DNA from 4 places in the Halomonas flagellata genome. Region 3 is predicted to be linked to each of the others. Evidence: predicted binding sites of a transcription regulator. Region 3 holds the regulator's gene; each other region holds the start of a gene.
What was found. Region 3 encodes sigma-54, which starts transcription at its own class of promoters, with help from an activator protein. Its sites were predicted from a motif close to TGGCACNNNNNTTGCTNT; they were not measured.
Positions count from the first base shown of each region.

Region 1: MKP05_RS04125 (ANTAR domain-containing response regulator) is a predicted target of sigma-54. The motif match lies at 2,524-2,541, and genes of this name have one in related genera.
Region 2: flgB (flagellar basal body rod protein FlgB) is a predicted target of sigma-54. The motif match lies at 2,243-2,260, and genes of this name have one in related genera.
Region 4: ytfE (iron-sulfur cluster repair protein YtfE) is a predicted target of sigma-54. The motif match lies at 2,848-2,865, and genes of this name have one in related genera.

Region 1 covers NZ_JAKVPY010000004.1:32,576-37,290, reverse strand. The annotation lists gene MKP05_RS04130 (nitrate reductase) at 1-2,171, opposite strand, end outside; gene MKP05_RS04125 (ANTAR domain-containing response regulator) at 2,583-3,182, shown strand; gene MKP05_RS04120 (CmpA/NrtA family ABC transporter substrate-binding protein) at 3,208-4,239, shown strand; gene MKP05_RS04115 (NAD(P)/FAD-dependent oxidoreductase) at 4,490-4,715, shown strand, end outside.
Region 2 covers NZ_JAKVPY010000007.1:25,966-30,680, reverse strand. The annotation lists gene flgE (flagellar hook protein FlgE) at 1-523, opposite strand, end outside; gene flgD (flagellar hook assembly protein FlgD) at 586-1,278, opposite strand; gene flgC (flagellar basal body rod protein FlgC) at 1,284-1,688, opposite strand; gene flgB (flagellar basal body rod protein FlgB) at 1,701-2,114, opposite strand; gene flgA (flagellar basal body P-ring formation chaperone FlgA) at 2,282-2,983, shown strand; gene flgM (flagellar biosynthesis anti-sigma factor FlgM) at 3,138-3,425, shown strand; gene MKP05_RS07300 (flagella synthesis protein FlgN) at 3,422-3,871, shown strand; gene MKP05_RS07295 (EAL domain-containing protein) at 3,919-4,715, opposite strand, start outside.
Region 3 covers NZ_JAKVPY010000001.1:134,623-139,337, forward strand. The annotation lists gene rapZ (RNase adapter RapZ) at 1-365, opposite strand, end outside; gene ptsN (PTS IIA-like nitrogen regulatory protein PtsN) at 415-885, opposite strand; gene hpf (ribosome hibernation-promoting factor, HPF/YfiA family) at 892-1,200, opposite strand; gene MKP05_RS00625 (RNA polymerase factor sigma-54) at 1,449-2,861, opposite strand; gene lptB (LPS export ABC transporter ATP-binding protein) at 3,012-3,737, opposite strand; gene lptA (lipopolysaccharide transport periplasmic protein LptA) at 3,746-4,273, opposite strand; gene lptC (LPS export ABC transporter periplasmic protein LptC) at 4,270-4,715, opposite strand, start outside.
Region 4 covers NZ_JAKVPY010000007.1:119,170-123,884, forward strand. The annotation lists gene ubiU (ubiquinone anaerobic biosynthesis protein UbiU) at 1-774, opposite strand, end outside; gene MKP05_RS07750 (globin) at 973-1,401, shown strand; gene MKP05_RS07755 (hemerythrin domain-containing protein) at 1,473-2,090, opposite strand; gene ytfE (iron-sulfur cluster repair protein YtfE) at 2,153-2,809, opposite strand; gene norR (nitric oxide reductase transcriptional regulator NorR) at 2,963-4,507, shown strand; gene MKP05_RS07770 (succinate dehydrogenase iron-sulfur subunit) at 4,712-4,715, shown strand, end outside.

The DNA of each region.
Region 1 (4,715 bases), on a different contig from region 3:
ACCGCCAGGTCGGCGGCCACCAGCAGGGTCGCTTCCCAGCCAGCCGCCAGCGGTTCGAGCGCCACCGCACCGTGCTTGGACTCGGGCTGCCCCGACACCGGGTCGAGGTGCGCCTCGAGCAGTCCCCCCATGCTCGCGCAGCCGCTGAACTGGCCGGTCCAGTGCATGGGCACGAAGACCTCGCCACGGCGCTGCCCCTTGGAGAGCCGCACCCGGCCCAGGTAGTCGCCGCCGGCGCCGGTCAAGCGCGCCAGCTGCTGATCGGCTACACCGCAGGCGGCCGCATCCTCGGGACTCACCTCGATAAAGGGCTCGGCGCGGTGGTTCATCAGCCGCGGCGCCCGGCCGGTGCGGGTCATGGTGTGCCACTGGTCGCGCACCCGTCCGGTGTTGAGGCGCAGCGGGCGTGCCTCGCTGAGCGCCTGCTCGGGCTCGCGCGGCCACACCGGGATCAGCCTGGCCAGGCCATCGGGGGTGGCGAAACGGCCATCCTCGAACAGCCGCGCCGTCCCCTGCGGTGCCCGGGCCGTCACCGGCCACTGGATCGGGGCCAGGGCGTCATAGGCCGCCCGGTCGAGCCCGGCCAGGCCGGAGATATCGAACAGCCGGGCGGACTCGGAGCCGGCCAGGTTCTCGAACCCCGACAGCCGGGCATGCTCGTCGAAGATCTCGCTCGGATGCTCGAAGGCGAAGGCCTCGCCGAACCCGAGCCGGTGGGCCACCTGGGTGATGATCCACCAGTCGTGACGCGCCTCCCCCGGCGGCGGCAGGATGCCGCGCTGGCGGGAGAGGCGTCGCTCGGAATTGGTCACGGTGCCGTCCTTCTCCGACCAGCCCGAGGCCGGCAGCACGATGTCGGCGTAGGGCAGCAGGTCGGTGTCGGCCACGCACTCGGAGACGATCACCAGCGGACACTTCGCCAGGGCCCGGCGCACCCGGTGAACGTCGGGTAGACTGACCGCCGGGTTGGTGGCCATGATCCATACCGCCCGCACCTCGCCCCGCTCGATCGCCTCGAAGAGCTCCACCGCCTTGTGGCCCGGCCCCTCGGGCAGGGTCGGGACAAGCGATTCCGTCGTCCAGAAGCGGGTGACGCGGTCGATGGCGCCGGGGCTGTGGTAGTCCATGTGGGCGGCCAGCTGGTTGGCCAGGCCGCCCACCTCGCGCCCGCCCATGGCATTGGGCTGGCCGGTGATCGAGAAGGGGCCGGCACCGGGCAGCCCGATCTTGCCGCCGGCCAGGTGGCAGTTGATGATGGCGTTGCACTTGTCGGTACCGCTGGAGGACTGGTTGATGCCCTGGGAGTAGAGGGTCACCACGTGCAACTGGCTGGCGAACCAGTAGAAGAAGGTCTCGAGACGCTCCGGGTCGACATCGCAGTCGGCGGCGATGGCCTCCACCGAGTCGTCCTCCTCCCGGGCCGCCGCCAGGGCGGCATCGAAACCGGTGGTGTGTTTCTCGAGATAGACGCGATCCAGCTTGCCCTTGTTGGCCATCCAGGTCAGCAGGCCGTTGAACAGCCGGGCGTCGCTGCCGGGCTTGAGGCCCAGGTAGAGGTCGGCGATCTCGCAGGTGTCGGTCACCCGGGGGTCGATCACCACCACCCGCAGCAGCGGATTGCGACTCTTGGCGGTGCGCAGGCGCTGGTAGAGCACCGGGTGGTTCCAGGCCAGGTTCGAGCCCACCAGCACCACCAGCTCGGCGTCTTCGATATCCTCGTAGTTGCAGGGCACCGCATCGGCCCCCAGGGCGCGCTTGTAGGCCGCCACCGCCGAGGCCATGCAGAGTCGCGAGTTGGTATCCAGGTGCGGGGTGCCGAGGAAGCCCTTGAACAGCTTGTTGGCGACGTAGTAGTCCTCGGTAAGCAACTGCCCCGAGAGGTAGGCCGCCACCGCGTCCTTGCCGTGGTCGCGGCGAGTCGCCTGCAGCCGGTCGGCCACGGCATCCAGCGCCGTGTCCCACTCCACCTCGACGCCGTCGACGCGGGGGCGGGTCAGCCGGCCGTGGTCCCCCAGGGTCTCGTGCAATGCCGAGCCCTTGACGCACAGCCGCCCGAAGTTGGCCGGGTGATCGGCATCGCCTTCCACCCCGGTGATCCGGTCGTTCTCCACGCAGGCCAGTACGCCACAGCCGACGCCGCAGTAGGGGCAGGTGGTTCGGGCCTGATGCATGACGATCTCCTGTCGCAGTCGGTCGGGAAACGACGACGCCCACCAGCGGCCTCCCTGTTAATGGGCCGCTGGCGGGCGTCGTTGCCTGGTCTCGGAGGGCCGGCATGGCTCTCCTCACCGTTTGACCTGACATAAGCAAGACACATGCCATGCCAGGCTTTTCACCAAATATCCAGCGACCTGTGACGTCCCGGCCGAACGCATGGGGAACCCTCCCCCCGCTTGCCGCACCAACGACTATCACCGGCGCGCGCTACTTGCACCACCCTGGTGCCCACGGCTCCTCGACACGACGGCTACGCTCCCCTCCCATCCGCCCGGGAGGGGCGTCCCGCCTCGCGGTAGCCGTACCTGGAATGCATCTTGCACAACAGAGTAGTAAACGCACGCAACATGACGAGCGACACTGCCATGCCACCACCCCTGAATATCCTGCTGGTCGACGACGAGGTCGTGCGCGCCGCCATGGTCGAGGAGGCCCTCACCCGCGAGGGCCATACGGTCATCTGCCGCCTGCAGAGCCCGGCGAGCCTCAACGAGATGGTCGCCCGCCACCAGCCCGACGTGGTGATCATCGACATGGAATCCCCCGACCGGGACACCCTGGAGAGCATGGCCCTGCTCAATCGCGAGAATCCGCGTCCGGTGGTGTTCTTCGCCGACCAGCACGACCCCGACACCATGCAGGCGGCGCTGCAGTCGGGTGTCAGCGCCTATGTGGTCGACGGCCTGGTGCCCGGCCGGGTCAAGGCCATCATCGAGGTCGCCATCGCCCGTTTCGACGCCTTCCAGTCCATGCGCCTGGAACTCGACAAGGCTCGTAACCAGCTGGCCGACCGCAAACGCATCGAGCGCGCCAAGGGCCTGCTGATGAAGCATCAGGACTGCGACGAGGGGCAGGCCTACCGCATGCTGCGCAAGCTGGCCATGGATCGCGGCCAGCGTCTGGCCGAGGTCGCCGACAGCGTCATCGACATTCTCGAACGCCTGAACTCTCGATCTTCCGAGTAGGGCCCCTGTCATGAAAGAGGCAACCATGAGCACGACGGCCACACCCCCCGAACTGGAACGCCTGTCGCTGGGCTTCATGCCCCTGCTGGACGCCGCCCTGCTGATCATCGCCCGGGAGCGGGGCTTCTTCGCCGAGCAGGGCCTGGACGTCTCGCTGTCGAGGGAGAACGCCTGGTCGACCCTGCGTGACAAGGTCGCCGCCGGCCTGCTCGACGGCGCCCAGATGCTGGCGCCCCTGCCACTGGCCATGAGCCTGGGGCTGGGCCGGGCGCCCTGCGATGTCCGGGCACCGATCATCCTGGGCCGCAACGGCAATACCCTCACGCTCTCCGAGACGCTATGCCACGAGAGCGGCGCGACACTCGGCGAGGACCCCGCGGCGAGCGCCCGGGCGCTTGCCGACTGGCTGCGTCAGCAAGCGGGCGAATGCCGCCCCCGCCTGGCCATGGTCTACCCCTTCTCCTGCCAGCACTACCAGCTGCGCGAATGGCTCTCGCTGGCGGGCATCGATGCCGAACGCGACGTGGAGCTGATCGCCCTGCCGCCGCCCCGCATGGTGGAGGCGCTGCAGGAGGGGCGCATCGACGGCTTCTGCGCCGGCGAGCCCTGGGGGACCCTGGCCCGCCACCGCGGCGCGGGGCGGCCGATCGCCACCGGCGCCCAGCTGTGGCCCGATCACCCGGAGAAGGTGCTCGGCGTGACTGGCGCCTGGGCCCGGCGCTACCCGGCTACCCAGGCGGCGCTGATCCGCGCCCTGGAGCGGGCCAGCAGCTGGCTCGCCGAGTCCGCCGAGCAGCGCCGCCAGGCCCATGACTGGCTCGCCCTGCCGCCCTACCTCGACCACTCGATCTGCCACCTCGACGGCCTGGCTCTGGACGGCGCGCCGGTCCACCAGCGCCTGTACGGCGAGGGGGTGCTACGGCCCACGGCCGCGGCAGCGGGCCGCTTCGCCGAGCACATCGGCCGGCACATGCGCGACCACGGCCGGACGCTGGATCTGCGCACCCTGGAAGAGTGCTACAGCCCTGTGCATTTCGATGCGGCCACGCACCACTGATGTGCACTACCCGCCGGACGGGATTCCCGGCCACCCCTTCCGGCAGCTCACAATCCTCTGATAAAGCTCAAGAAAACTGATAATTACGGCATCCTGGCCGGATTCTTGATTGGGTATGGCACACGGCGATCAATGGCGATCGCACGACATATCACGACGAAGACGTCTCTGTGCACTCCCCGAGAGGGGAGGCGGCGCCGAGGCGTCTTCTTTCGTTTCGTCATTTCCGCATCAAGAGAGGTGTCAGGATATGCGCCATCGACATCCCGATTCGCCGGCAACCGAACACCTGGTAATCGTCGGCAACGGCATGGCCGGCCACCGCCTGGTCGAGGCCCTGGTCAAGCAGCCGGGGCGCCCGCCGCGCATCACCGTGATCGGCGACGAGCGGGTACCGGCCTATAACCGCATCCTGCTCTCGCCACTGCTCGCCGGCGAAATGACCCACGACGCCCTGACCCTGAACGGGGCGGACT
Region 2 (4,715 bases), on a different contig from region 3:
CTAGCTCATTGACCTCCACTTGGCTGAGTTCGTCCCCCACTACCTCGCGGGAATCGAGGTTGAGGGCCGTCGCCACGTCGGTGGTGGCACTCGCCGGCATCTCATCAGCCGAGACATTCAACACCCGGGGCTGGCCGCCGGTCTGCACCTCGCCGGCGGCGTTCAGGCCGTAGCCCATGATGCGCGCGCCGGTGGCGCTCTCGAGGAAGCCATCCGGCGTCATGCTGAGCTGGCCGTTGCGCGAATAGACGATCTCGCCGCCCTGCTCGAAGCGATAGAATCCCTGGCCGCTGATCGCCAGATCGAGCTCGCGGTTGGTGGCCTCGATATTGCCTGCGTTGAAGTTCTGCAACGTGGCCGAAACACGCGTGCCTAGACCAACCCTGGAGCTGGCGAAGACATCGGCGAATTGCGAATTGGAGGCCTTGAAGCCAACGGTCTGCGAGTTGGCGATGTTGTTGCCCAACACGCCCAGTTTCGACGCCGCGGCATTCAAGCCGCTGAGTGCTTGTGAAAAGCCCATGTCTGGTTCCTCTGCCTACTGGCTTGACTTGGTGGTGGTGCAGTTGCGATGGCGGATGCGAATCACAGGATCTGCCTGACCTGGTCGAGGGCGACCTGGCCATAGACGGCGCCCAGGTCGAGGCGCACGCCGCCGTCGTCATCGGACGGCGTCACCCCATTGACCACGGCAAAGTTGAGGGTCTCGACGTCCAGGCTGTCGTCACCCCGGGTGGCCTCGATGCCGACCCGGTAGGCGCCCGGCACGGCGGATTCGCCCTCGCTGGTCTTGCCGTCCCAGCTGAACGACTCCACCCCGGCCTTGGCCGGGCCGATGTCGTAGCGGTTGATCACCTGACCATCGGCATTGGTGATGGTTACCTGGACGTTGTCGGCGGATTCCTCGAGCTCGATGCCGAAGGGCGTGGTATGCACCTGCCCTTCGGCATCGGTCTCGAGCAGGACCCGGTCGCCCGGCACCAACACGCCCTGGCCGATCAGCCCCGTGGCCTGGAGGGTCTGGCCGGCATCGATCTGGCTGGTGATGCCGCTCAGGGTCTCGTTGAGCTCCTCGATCCCGCTGACGGTGTTGACCTGGGCCAGCTGGGAGGTCATCTCGCTGTTCTCCATGGGATTCAGCGGGTCCTGGTTCTGCAGCTGGGTGATCAGCAGGGTCATGAAGTTGTCGCGCAGCTCGGCCGACTGGCTGGCATCCACGCTGCCGGAGGCGCCGGCATTCATGCGGCCGATGACACTGGAATCGATGGTGGTGGTCATGGCGGTCAGCCCTCGCCCAGGGTCAGGGTCTTCAGCATCATCTGCTTGCTGGTGTTCATGACCTCGACGTTGGCCTGGTAGGAACGCGAGGCGGAGATCATGTTGACCATCTCGTGCACCGGCTCGACATTGGGCATGGCCACGTAGCCCTCGTCATCGGCGAGCGGGTGCTCGGGGCGGTACTCCATGCGCATCGGCGAGGGATCCTCGACCACCTCGCGTACCCCGACGCCACCGATCCCCTGGGCGGCGGCACGGCTCTCGAACATCACCTGCTTGGCGCGGTAGGCCTCGCCGTCCGGCCCGGCCACGCTGTCGGCGTTGGCCAGGTTGCTGGCGGTGACGTTCATGCGCTGCGACTGGGCGCTCATCGCCGAGCCGGCGATATCGAACACGGAAAACATCGACATGGGTGAGGCTCCTTATTCGGGCTGCATGGCCGTCTTGAGGCCCTGGATGCGGCTGTTGAGGATGGTCAGGCCGGCCTGGTAGCGCACAGCATTGTCGGCGAACTGGGTGCGCTCGCGATCCATGTCCACGGTGTTGCCGTCGAGGCTGGGCTGGTCGGGCACGCGGTAGAGCAGGCCGCCGCTGGCCGGGGCGACCCCCTGGCCGGCGATGTGCCCCTCGGCGGTGCGGGAGAGCGCCAGCCCCTTGCCGCCGCTGCGCCCATGCTCCACGGCCTTCTTCAGCTCGCTGGCGAAGTCCATGCCTCGCGCCTTGTAGCCCGGCGTGTCGGCGTTGGCAATGTTGCTGGCCAGCACCTTGTGGCGCTGCTGGCGCAGCCCCAGGGCCTGCTGATGGAAGTTGAAGGCGGCTTCGAGCTGATCGATCACGACGGCGCTCCCCTGAATACGGAATTCGTTGACGATGGAGAATAGCCAGCCCGGCGTCATCCCAAAGGAACGAACAGTCCCGCTTTCCGCGTCCATTTCGACTCTTTCGCTTTCGTCCGCCCCGCTAGAATGCTCCTAGCGTCCCATCCGACCCTCGCGAGCGCGCCATGCCCGATGCCTCTTCCCACCGCCCACGCCGGCTCCTCGGCGCCTGCCTGGCGCTGGCGTGGCTGTTCGTCCATCAGCCGACCCTGGCGGACGATGCCCTGATGACCGGAGTGCATGCCTTCCTCTATGAGCAGGCGCAGGGGCATGGCGAGGAAGTGGTCATCGAGGTGCATCCGCCGTCCGCCCACCTGCCGCCCTGCGAGGCGCCGCAGCCATTCCTGACCCATGCCTCCCGGCCGGTGCTCGGCCGGGTGTCGGTGGGCGTGCGCTGCGGCGAGGAAGGCCGCCAGGTGCGCTACCTGCAGGCGGAAGTGGGCGTGATCGGCGACTATCCGGTCGCGGCACGCGACATCGCGCCGGGCACCACGATCACCGACGAGCTGCTGGAGACCCGCCGCGGCGACCTGAGCCGACTGCCGCGCCAGGCGGTACTCGACGAGGCGGAAGTCCTCGGCCAGGTCGCCCAGCGCCGGCTGGCCAGCGGCTCGCCGCTGCAGGCCCACCAGTTCCAGACCCGGCCACTGGTCGAACGCGGCCAGCAGGTGACGGTCGAAGCGCAGGGAGCGAGTTTTCGCGTGACCCGCGAAGGCGAGGCCCTGGAGCCCGGGGGCGAAGGCGAGCGAGTGAGGGTGCGCTTCGCCAACCGCGACCTGATCACCGCCACGGTCGTCGGTGACGCCCGGCTCGCCGTGGACTTCTGAGTCCCCCCTGGCTAGGCTGCCAGCCACGGCGCGGCAGGCCTAAAGTTTCCGTCGAGACGGCCGATAGTCCGGTCAGGCACCCAGACACTCACGTCCTGGACTCACTCTCTGGACTCACTTTCTGGACAAAGGCACCGGTCACGAGGCAACCATCTTGAAGATCGACAACCAGAACCCGCTGATCCGCCCCGGCCAGCCCCAGCCGCGCGACGAGCCCCAGAAGGTCAGGAGCGCAAGCCAGGCGAGCGGCCAGGATGCCGGTCCGGCGGCAGCGACCCACCTGAACCGGCATGCGGCCGACGGCAGCCAGGACATCGACACCGCGCGGGTCGAGGAGATTCGCGAGGCGATCCGCGAGGGGCGCCTCGAGATCCGCGCCGACCGGATCGCCGACGGCCTGATCGCCAATGTGCGCGAGATGCTGGGGAAAGACGAGGCATGAGCCTGGCGCGGCTGCTGAACGACCAGCAGGGGCGCCTCGCGGCCCTCGTCACCCTGCTCGAGGAGGAGCTCGAGGCGCTGACCGCCGGGCAGATCGACGGCAGCCGGCTCGAGAGGATCGCCACGGAGAAACAGGCCCTGCTGGTCGAGCTCGAGGGCATGGAGCAGCTGCGCCGCCAGGTGCAGCGGCGCCTGGGCTACCGCGACGGCCACGAGGGCGCCCGGGCAGCCGCCCGGGATGCCGATTGCCTGGCGGGCTGGGAGGCCACCCTGGGCGCGACCGAGCGGGCCGACCGCCTCAATCGCCTGGCCGGCCAGCTGCTGGGCATGCGCCTGGCGCACAACCAGCGCATGCTCGACTTCATCCATGAAGTGTCGGAAAAGACCCTCTACGACCCCCGCGGTCGCACCGGCCGCCAGCCCGGGCGCCTCAACGCCTCGGCCTGACCGCCCCGCTCCTCCGACCACTCATCCTCGGCCGGCGGCACGCCCCGTCACTGCTGTGACGTTGCGTGCCAGGCCGCCAGTTCGGCGACACCCAGCGGCGGCGAGAACAGATTGCCCTGCACCAGCTCGAAGCCCAGCCCGCGAACCGCTTCCAGCTGAGCGTGGGTCTCCACCCCCACCACCACGGTCCGCAGCCCCAGTGCCGCCAGGCACGGCGCCAGCGCCGCCAGGGTACGATCGGCATTGGGGCCGCGGCCGACCCCGCTGACCAGCCGCCGACTGACCTTGGCCCGGGTGACCGGCAGCGCCGAGAGCTGGAGCAGGTCGAGGGGGTCGCAACCCAGCTCGTCGGCCACCAGGGCGACGCCCAACTGCTCGAGCCGCTTGAGCAGGTGGGCATGTGCCTTGCCCCTGGCCGCCAGGCCGGCGCCCTCGATCTCCAGCGAGAGCCAGGCGAGATCCTCCGCCTGCTGGCGCAGGAAGTGATCCAGGGGGCGGCTGTCGAAGACCGACTGCTCCAGCATCGCCGCATCGAGGTTCACCGACATCCCGAGGGTCGCCAGCGCCGAGCCCTCCTCCTGCCACTGCCGATGCTGGAGGATGACCCGCTCCAGCACCCAGCGATCCAACCGGATCAGTTGGCCCATCTCGGCGACCTCGGGCAGGAAGTCTCGCGGATCCAGCAGGCCGCAGCGAGGGTGCTGCCAGCGTACCAGCGCCTCGAGTCCCCGGCAGGTTCCATCGACGGAATCGACCTGGGGCTGGTAGACGATATGGAAGTGCTTGCTCGGTGACAGCAAGGCCTCCTGAAGCTGGCGACGGACGGCCTCCTGCTCCTCGAGGC
Region 3 (4,715 bases):
TCGATCGCCTCGGCCAGGGTCATGTCGCTGTCGCGCGTCAGCGGGTGGCGCCGGCGGGTTTCCGAGTAGCGCTCGAGCAGGATGCGGGCGTCGGTGGTGAGGTAGATCACCTGGCCGTCGATCCCGCGCGCGCGGACCTCCTCCAGCAGGCTGGGAAAGCGTTCCAGCGCATGGGGCAGGTTGCGGGCGTCGATGCTCACCGCGATCGAGGTGTGGAGGGAGTGGTCGCTGCTGAGTTCGTCCACCAGCGGGCCGAGCAGCATGGCCGGCAGGTTGTCGATGGCGTAGTAGCCGAGATCCTCGAGCGCCTGCAGTGCGATCGACTTGCCTGAGCCGGATCGGCCGCTGATGATCACGAGCTGCATGGCGGGTCTCCTGGTCGTGTGGCTGGCCGGGTGGCCCGGTGAGGGGCGATCAGCCCGAGGATTGTCGTCGGATCGCCTCGATGAGTCGTTCATGAAGTTCGCGCTGGCTCGCGCTCTTGCGCAGCCGGCCCCGGGTCTCGGCATCGTTCATCACGCCGGCGACCTGGGCCAGCAGCGCGAGGTGGGCATCGTCTGCCTCTTCCGGCACCAGCAGCACGAAGATCAGGTCCACCGGTTCGCCATCGATGGCGTCGAAGTCGATCGGTTCGGCCAGTTTCAGGAAGCCGGCAATGGGTGCCTTGCAGTGCGGGTCGCGGGCATGGGGAATGGCGACGCCGTTGCCGATGCCCGTGCTGCCCAGCCGTTCGCGGCCGATCAGGCGGCCGAAGACTTCCTGGCTGTCGAGGCTCGGGGTGTTCTGGGCGATGAAGGTGCTGAAGAACTCCAGGACCCGCTTCTTGCTCCCCCCGGGCACGCCGAAGAGGGTGCGCTCGGGGGGCAGGATGGCTTCGAGTGTCATGATGGATCAGCGGGCGCCGGCGCCCTGGGCGCGGGCCTGGACCTTCTCCTTGTGCTTGACCAGCTGGCGGTCCAGCTTGTCGGCGAGGGCGTCGATGGCGGCGTACATGTCACCGTCCATGGCCTCGGCGTGCAGATCGGCACCGGCGGCATGCAGGGTGCAGGCGGCCTGCTGGCGGGCCTTCTCGACGGAGAGCGTTACCTGCACGGTGGTGATGTTGTCATAGTGGCGTTCCACGCGAGTGAGCTTCTCGCTCACATAGTCACGCAGGGCGTCGGTCAGTTCCACATGATGGCCGGTGATGTTGACTTGCATGACACGCTCCTTCGTCCTTCGATTGGTGCCTCGATTGTAACCCTTTTTCCTGCCATGCAAACCCCCCGTGAAGGGCGACGCCCGCAACGCCTGGCGCATGCCGCGACAGCGCCCGGAAACCCACTGGTGGCGGGCGCTCCGGGCGCTGTCGATGCCTCACCTCAGCCGCTTGCGCTCGCTGGAGGAGGGGATGCCCATCGCTTCCCGGGTGAACCTTGGAGAGCGCAATGGTCGTCGCCGTCCCCTTCTCACCTCAGCCGCTTGCGCTCGCTGGAGGAGGGGATGCCCATCGCTTCCCGGTACTTGGCAATAGTCCGGCGCGCGACGCTGATGCCGGCCTCCTCGAGCAGTGCCACCAGCCTGCTGTCGGAGAGCGGCTTGCGTGGTGGTTCCTCCTGGATCAGCTTGCGGATGCGGGCGCGAATCGCCGTGCTCGAGTGGGCGTCGCCATCGCCGTTGCTGACCTGGCTGGAGAAGAAGTACTTCAGCTCGAAGACCCCGCGCGGGGTATGGATGAACTTCTGGGTGGTGACCCGTGAGATGGTCGACTCGTGCATCTCCACGGCCTGGGCGATATCGGCCAGTATCAATGGCCTCATCGCCTCCTCGCCCTGCTCGAGGAAGTCGAGCTGGCGCGCCATGATCTCGCGCCCCACCCGTAGCAGGGTATCGTTGCGGCTGGACAGGCTCTTCATCAGCCAGCGCGCCTCCTGCAGGTGATCCTTGAGGAACTGGTTGTCCTGGCTCTTGTCGGCGCGGCGAATCAGTGCCGCATAGTCGGGCTGGATGCGCAGCCGCGGCAGGGCCTCGGGATTGAGCTCCACCTGCCAGCCGCGGCTGTCGTGACGGGCGACCAGATCGGGAATGACGTAGTCGCTGGCGGATTCCGAATAGCGGCTGCCGGGTCTCGGGTCCAGCGAGCGGACCAGGGCGGTCACCGCGTCGAGGGCATCGTCGTCGAGGCCGAGGCGTCGCCTGAGCAGGCGGCGGTCATCGGCGGCCAGCGCCTCGAGGAACTGGCGGACCAGGCGGCGGGCCTGGGGCAGCAGCGGGGTATCGTCGGGCAGGGCGGCGAGTTGCAGCATCAGGCATTCACGCAGGTCCCGGGCGAAGATGCCGGTCGGTTCGAACTGTTGCAGGCGCAGCAGTACCTGCTCCACCTCGCGGCTCTTGAGGCCCTCGAGCCCCTGGCCCCTGAGCCCGTCGCGCAATTCGTCGAGCGGCTGGGTCAGGTAGCCGGCGCCGTCCACGGCGTCGATCAGGCTCTCGGCGATGTGCCGCTGGCGCTCGTCCAGGTCGGTCATCGCCAACTGCCAGGCGAGATGGCTCTGGAGGCTCTGGCCCTCGGCCTGGCGTTCGAAGTCAGGGCCCTCGCCGCCACCGGCGGGGGCGCCCAGGTCTTGATAGGTGTCCGACCAGTCGCTGTCGACGGAGAGTTCGCTGGGGATCTCGCTGGCCCAGTCGTCAGCGGGCGTCTCACTCGCCGCCTGCTCGCCGAAGCCGTCGTCGAGCTCCAGCATGGGGTTCGCTTCCAGGGCCTGCTGGATCTCCTGGCGCAGGTCCAGGGTGGAGAGTTGCAGCAGGGCGATGGCCTGCTGCAACTGAGGTGTCATGGTCAGTTGGGTACCGACGCGCAGTTGCAGAGATGCTTTCATGGCCATGAGAGGTGTGTGCTCATTCGCCGAAAACCTCCACCCTAGTCCGCTGTCGGTCGTCTTGCAAGGCTTTTATTAGCAATAAGCGTGCCATTGGCAATTAGTGTGCCTATTTGTAACAATGGCCTTTATATCAGAAAGTTGCGGTTCCGGTGCTCAGAGGCGGAAATCCTCGCCGAGGTACACTTCCCGTACCCGCTGGTTGGCCAGGATCGCCTCGGCATCGCCTTCGGCGATGATTCGGCCGTCGCCGACGATGTAGGCGGTGTCGCAGATGTCGAGGGTCTCGCGCACATTATGGTCGGTGATCAGCACGCCGATATCACGGGCCTTCAGCTGGCGGATGATACTCTTGATCTCGCCCACCGAGATGGGGTCGACCCCGGCAAAGGGCTCATCGAGCAGGATGAAGGCGGGCTCCGTGGCCAGCGCCCTGGCGATCTCCACCCGCCGCCGTTCGCCGCCGGAGAGGCTCATGCCGAGGTTGTCGCGGATATGGGTGACATGGAAGTCCTCGAGCAGCTGCTCGAGTCGGGCGCGGCGGCCGGCGCGGTCGAGATCCTTGCGGGTCTCGAGGATCGCCATGATGTTGTCGGCCACCGAGAGCTTGCGGAAGATCGAGGCCTCCTGGGGCAGGTAGCCGATGCCGGCCCGGGCCCGCTCGTGCATTGCCGCTCGCGTCAGGTCCCGGTCGTCGATGTGCACCTCGCCGACATCGGCACGCACCAGGCCGACGATCATGTAGAAGGAGGTGGTCTTGCCGGCGCCGTTGGGGCCGAGCAGGCCGACGATGCTGCCCTGACCGATGGCGAGGCTGATGTCCTGCACCACGCGGCGGCGCTTGTAGCTCTTGGCCAGATGGCTGGCGCGGAGTGTCTTCATGTCGTCCCTTACTGCTCGGGCTGCAGGGTCATGCGCACGCGCTGGCGCTCCTGGACGCCCTCGGCCTCGGAGCGGGCCTGGACCACGCGACGATCGAGGAAATACTCCAGATAGCCGCCATCGAAGGTGTCGCCGGCCTGGTGCAGCTCGGCACGGTCGATCAGCTCCACCCGCCGCTCGGCGACGTAGTAGACGATGGTGCGCCCCCAGCCGCGCACGAGCGGCTCGTCCGGCGCGGGCTGCTGCTCGATGTAGGCACGCTCGCCGGTGGCGATGGCGTGGGAGAGTTCGCCTGCCTCGTTGCGGCGGATCTCGACCCGGTCACCGGTCAGTCGCATGCTGCCCTGGCGGATGTCCACCTCCCCGGTATAGACGGCGGTGCCGGCGCGGTCGTCGAGATCGAGCTGGTTCGCCTCCACCTCGATGGGGGCGCTGGCGTCGCCCTCGAGGGCCAGCGCCGGGGGGGTGGCCAGGACCGTGAGCGCCAGTCCGAGCAGTGCCGGGGCCAGCAGGGAGGCAGGGGACTGTTGCGTCATGGCTCGGGGTCCTCGTCGGTGGGGGGCGTCTCGGGCGGATGGTGGCCGCGAACATTGTCGGTCAGGCGGACGCGATTGTCATGGATCCAGGCGTCGAAGCGCTCACCGCGCATGCGTTGGGGCGGCTGCTGCAGCAGCGCCGCGGTCTCGCTCCAGGCGTGGCCGGTGTCGGCATCGAAGTGCAGGATGTCGGTGTCGAGCTGCCAGCGCTCCGCGGGGGCGCGCAGGCGGGCGTCGCCGGACAGGGTGAGGGGGTTGCCGTCGGCGCCCAGGGTGCCGACGGCGCCATGGCCGAACCAGGTGCGCCCCGAGGTGTCGATCAGCCGGGCTGCCGGGGCCTGCAGGCGGGTGACATCGTCGTGGGGCGTATGCACCAGGCGCGGGGTGTCCAGGCGCTGGTGTGCCCGGCCCTCGGCGTCGAAGCGCGTCAGGCGAACCCCTT
Region 4 (4,715 bases), on a different contig from region 3:
GAGCAGCGCCAGGGTGTTGAGGCTGGTGGGCTCCTCGATGGCGTGGTAGGTCTCGCCGCCGACTTCGAAGCGCCCCTTGCACAGCGTCGGGTAGCCGGCCCGTTCGCCCTCGGCGTAGCGGTCGATCAGCACGCCGCCCAGGCGCGACTCCAGCCCCTCGGGGGTCTGTTCCCAGCGCACCTGGGCCGCCGGCGAGCAGACGCCGCGGGTGTTGGGCGACTCGCCGGTGAGATAGGACGACAGGTAGCAGCGCCCCTCGGCCATGATGCACAGGCTGCCGAAGGCGAACACCTCCAGCTCCACCGGGCTCTGCCTGGCCAGGTCGCGCACCTGGGTGATCGACAGCACCCGCGGCAGCACGGCGCGCTTGATGCCGAACTGCTCGTGGTAGAAGTGCAACGCCTCATGGCTGGTGGCCGAGCCCTGCACCGACAGGTGCCGGGGAAGGGAGGGATGGCGGCGGGCGGCGTAGTCGAGCAGGCCCATGTCGGCCAGGATCAGGGCGTCGACGCCCAGCTCGACGGCCTGGTCCACGGCGCGGGTCCACAGCTCCCAGCCGTCGGGCTGTGGATAGGTATTGATGGCGCAGAACACCCGCTTGCCGCGGGCGTGGGCATAGTCGATGCCTTCCCGGGCGCGCCGGTCGGTGAAGTTCAGGCCGGCGAACTGGCGGGCGTTGGTGGTGTTCTGGAAGCCGAAGTAGACGGCATCGGCCCCTTCGTCCACGGCGCGCTTCAGGGCGGGCAGGTTGCCGGCGGGGCAGACGAGCTCCATGGCGGACTCCTGTCGATGAAAACCCGACCATGCTAGTCGACCATCCTTGCCTGGCCCTTGACTGGCGTCATGGTGAGGAGGCATTCACGATTGGCGTGATCCAGGTCATGCCGGGGCCATGAGGAGGACTCCTGACGAGGCCTTGCGGGAGCCTCTGGCCTAGTCTGGGTATAGACACGCGCACCATGCGAGGTGGTCATGGACATTGAACGCCTGTTCGACGCGAGTTACGTGCGGGTACTGAGCCGAGAGGTCGAGGGACGGGCGTTCTTCGTGGCCTTCTATGAGCGCTTTCTCGCGGCTTCCCCCGAGGTCGCAGAGAAGTTTCGCCATACCGACATGGCTCGCCAGCAAGCCATGCTGAAAAAGGCCTTCTATCACCTTCTGGCGTTCTACGCGTCGAGCCATGCCGACTACTACCTGCAGGAGGTAGCGATCAGCCACGATCGCGCGCACCTCGACATACGTCCCGGGCTGTATGACCTCTGGCTAGAGACCCTGATCGACACGGTTCGAACCTTCGACGAGCAGTTCGATGACGAGGTGGAGCTGGCCTGGCGGCTGGTGATGACGCCGGGCATCGTCTTCATGACGTTCCATTACGACCGGGGTGTCCGCTCCAATTAGACCCGTGCCACGAGCCCCCCATGGGCGGTGCCCATGGGGGGCCGATGCGGTGGATTCATTTGATGGCTGAATCAAGAAGAGTGGGCCGGCCTGGCATCGCAGAGCGGGCAGAAGTCGGCCTGTTCGCCGTGGCCCAGGCGCAACCCAGTGTGGTGATCGGCGATCTGCCGGTAGAGCAGCTGAAAGCTCGGGCTGCCCTCGGCGGGGCTGTCCAGCGGGATTCCGGACGTCATGCCGTCAAGCTCCCCGGCAGGGACCTGTCGCTCGATGAGTGGGAAAATGTGCTGGTTTTCAGTATGCAGGTGGTGGTGGTAGAGCTCGCTGAAGGCTTGGCCCAAGTTGAGCAGGTTGGCGTCAGCCTCGGCGTCTGGCGTCTCGTCCGCCATTCGGTGGAACGCCGCCTCGAGTTCGCGGCCGTAGGTCGTGATGCGTCGGTGCTCCTCGACCAGCACCTCGAGGGTGTCGCGGCTGTCGGGATGGCGCGCGGCGAGGCGCTCGAAGAGGGCATCCTCCACCCGGTGATGCCACTCCTCAGGCTGCCGGGTGAGGTAGTGGCAAAGCCGTGCCAGCAGTCGGTAGTCGGGGATCTCCTCGCAGGCCGCGATATGCAGCTGGCGGTCGAGGATGCAGAGCAGCGCCTGGTAGCGGTAGTGGTCGACGTGCAGGCGTTCGAGCAGGATGGCTTTCATGGTGGCCTCCCAGGTGCGTCGCCGCCAATGCCGACGACGCGCCGTTCTCGGTGTGGCCGGGCTTAGCCGGCACGTTCGAACAGCAGGTTGTTCTCCAGGTGGATGTGTTGCATCAGGTCGTCGCGGAACTCGCGTAGCCCGGTGTAGAGGGCGCGCCAGGTGGTGCAGGCCCCCTTCGGCGGGGTGATGTCGTCGGTCAGCATCGCCAGCCTTTCAAGGTGCTCGCCGTGGTCGTCGTGCTCGTGGCGCATCACCGCGATGGGGCCCCGGGCCTGGGTGCCCATGCCCTGGCGAAGCATCGGGAAGAGGATCTGCTCCTCCTTCTGCATATGGCTCTCCATCTCCTGGTGGAGCAGCATGAGGAGATCGGCCAGGCCGTTGGGGCAGGTGACGCGCTCGCCATGGACCTGCTCGACGCGGCGGGCCATGCGCACCAGCTCGGGCAGCTGCTGGCGGTGGATATCGTGGTAGCGGGTGAGGATATGCCTGATCAGCTCCTCGTTGCTGGCCGACTGCCAGTCGCGCTCGTCGCTCGCGCCCGCCGGCAGCGCCTCGAGCTCGGCGACCAGGGCCTCGGGCGCCAGACCAACGCGATCGGCGGCCTCGCGCAGGCTGATACGGCCGCCGCAGCAGAAGTCGATATTGTGGTCATGGAAGACGCGGGTGGCACCGGGCAGGGTCAAGGCGGTACGACCGACGCTCTGTTCCAGCAGGCTCATGGTGTGGACTCCTCGATGAAGTTGGATGGCATTCTTGATAGGCAAGGGGCGTGCCAGGTTGCGAGCGCCCGTCTCTTGCGGTAATACCGGCTTGAGGGTGAAAATTACCCGGTTAAAATCGGGTAAATAGAACCCAGAAAGGTAAATATCACCATGCTTGATGAGACCCTGCTGGCGGACCTGGTCGCCGACCTGCCCAGCGCCGTGCGCCTGCAGCGATTGACGTGCACCCTGCGCGAGGGCTTTCGCTGCGGCGCCGTCTGCCTGCTGCGCCTGGAGGAGAATGCGCTGGTGCCGGTGGCCGTGGATGGGCTGGTGCGCGAGGCGCTGGGTCGGCGCTTCGAGGTGGCCCATCACCCACGCCTGGCCACCATCCTCGCCAGCCGGCGCACCACGCTCTTCCCGCCGGATGCCAGCCTGCCGGACCCCTACGACGGTCTGGTGGAGCAGCAGCCTGGCCAACCGCTGCACGTTCACGACTGCATGGGCATCAGCCTGCACGTGGAGGCCGAACCCTGGGGCGTATTGACCCTTGATGCGCTGGAGGCGGGCACCTTCGATGCCGCCGATCGCACGGCCCTGGAGAGCTATGCGCTGCTGGTCGAGGCGGCGGTGCGGGTCAGTCGCCTGGAGCGGGACCTGCGCGCCCTGCGCATGGCGCAGCAGGACGGCAGCGTGGCCCTCGAGGCGCCCGAGGCGCGCGACATCCTCGGCCACAGCGTGGTGCTCCAGCGGCTGCTGCGCGAGCTGGACGTGGTGGCGGCCTCTGACCTGCCGGTACTGCTGACGGGGGAGACGGGGGTGGGCAAGGAGCTCTTCGCGCGTCGCCTGCACCGGCGCTCCGCCCGCCGCGCCGCGCCGCTGGTGCAGGTCAACTGTGCCGCGCTGCCCGAATCCCTGGCCGAGAGTGAGCTGTTCGGCCACGTGAGGGGGGCCTTCTCCGGCGCCACCGCCGGGCGTGCCGGCCGCTTCGAGGCGGCTGATGGTGGCACCCTGTTCCTCGACGAGGTAGGCGAGTTGCCGTTGCCCGTCCAAGCCAAGCTGCTGCGTGCCCTGCAGGAAGGCGAGGTGCAGCGCCTGGGCGAGGACACCCCGCGCTGCGTCGACGTGCGGATCATCGCCGCCACCAATCGTCGCCTGGCCGACGGGGTGCGCGATGGCCACTTCCGCGCCGACCTCTACCACCGGCTGTCGGCCTACCCGGTGGCGATCCCGCCGCTGCGCGAGCGGGGAAGCGACGTGCTGGTGCTGGCCGGCCACTTCCTGGAGATCAACCGCACCCGGCTCGGGGTGCGCAGCCTGCGCCTCTCGCCCGCGGCCGAGGAGGCGCTGCTGGCCTACGCCTGGCCGGGCAACGTGCGCGAGCTCGAGCACGTGATCAGCCGCGCGGCAATCAAGGCCCTCAGCCACGGGGCGCGGCGCGACGATATCATCACCCTGGAACCAGCCTGGCTCGATATTCCCGGCCGTGCGGAGGTGTCCAGTGGCGCATGGGAGAGACCGGAGATGTCGGACGAGATTGCGCCACCGACGCTGCGTGAGCGAGTGGAACAGGCTCAGCGCCAGGCGATCCGCGAGGCCCTGGCCGCCTGCGACGGGCGCTGGGCGGCGGCGGCCAGGCGCCTGGAGGTGGACGCCAGCAACCTGCACAAGCTTGCCAGGCGGCTGGGGCTCAAGGCCGGGGGCGGGACACGCTGAAGGCCGACTTGATCCTCCTGACCTGACGGCTACCCTGTAAGAAGCAAAATATATACATCTTGATGCCCGTGCGTTGGTTCTGGCGGTTCACGGCAGTGGGTGGTCGCCACAGACGGGAGGAACTGAAATATGAACATGGGTCGTATCGCATCGATTTTCCTGATGCCGACCGGACGCCTGATGCCAGCCGGGGGCTAGCCCATGATCA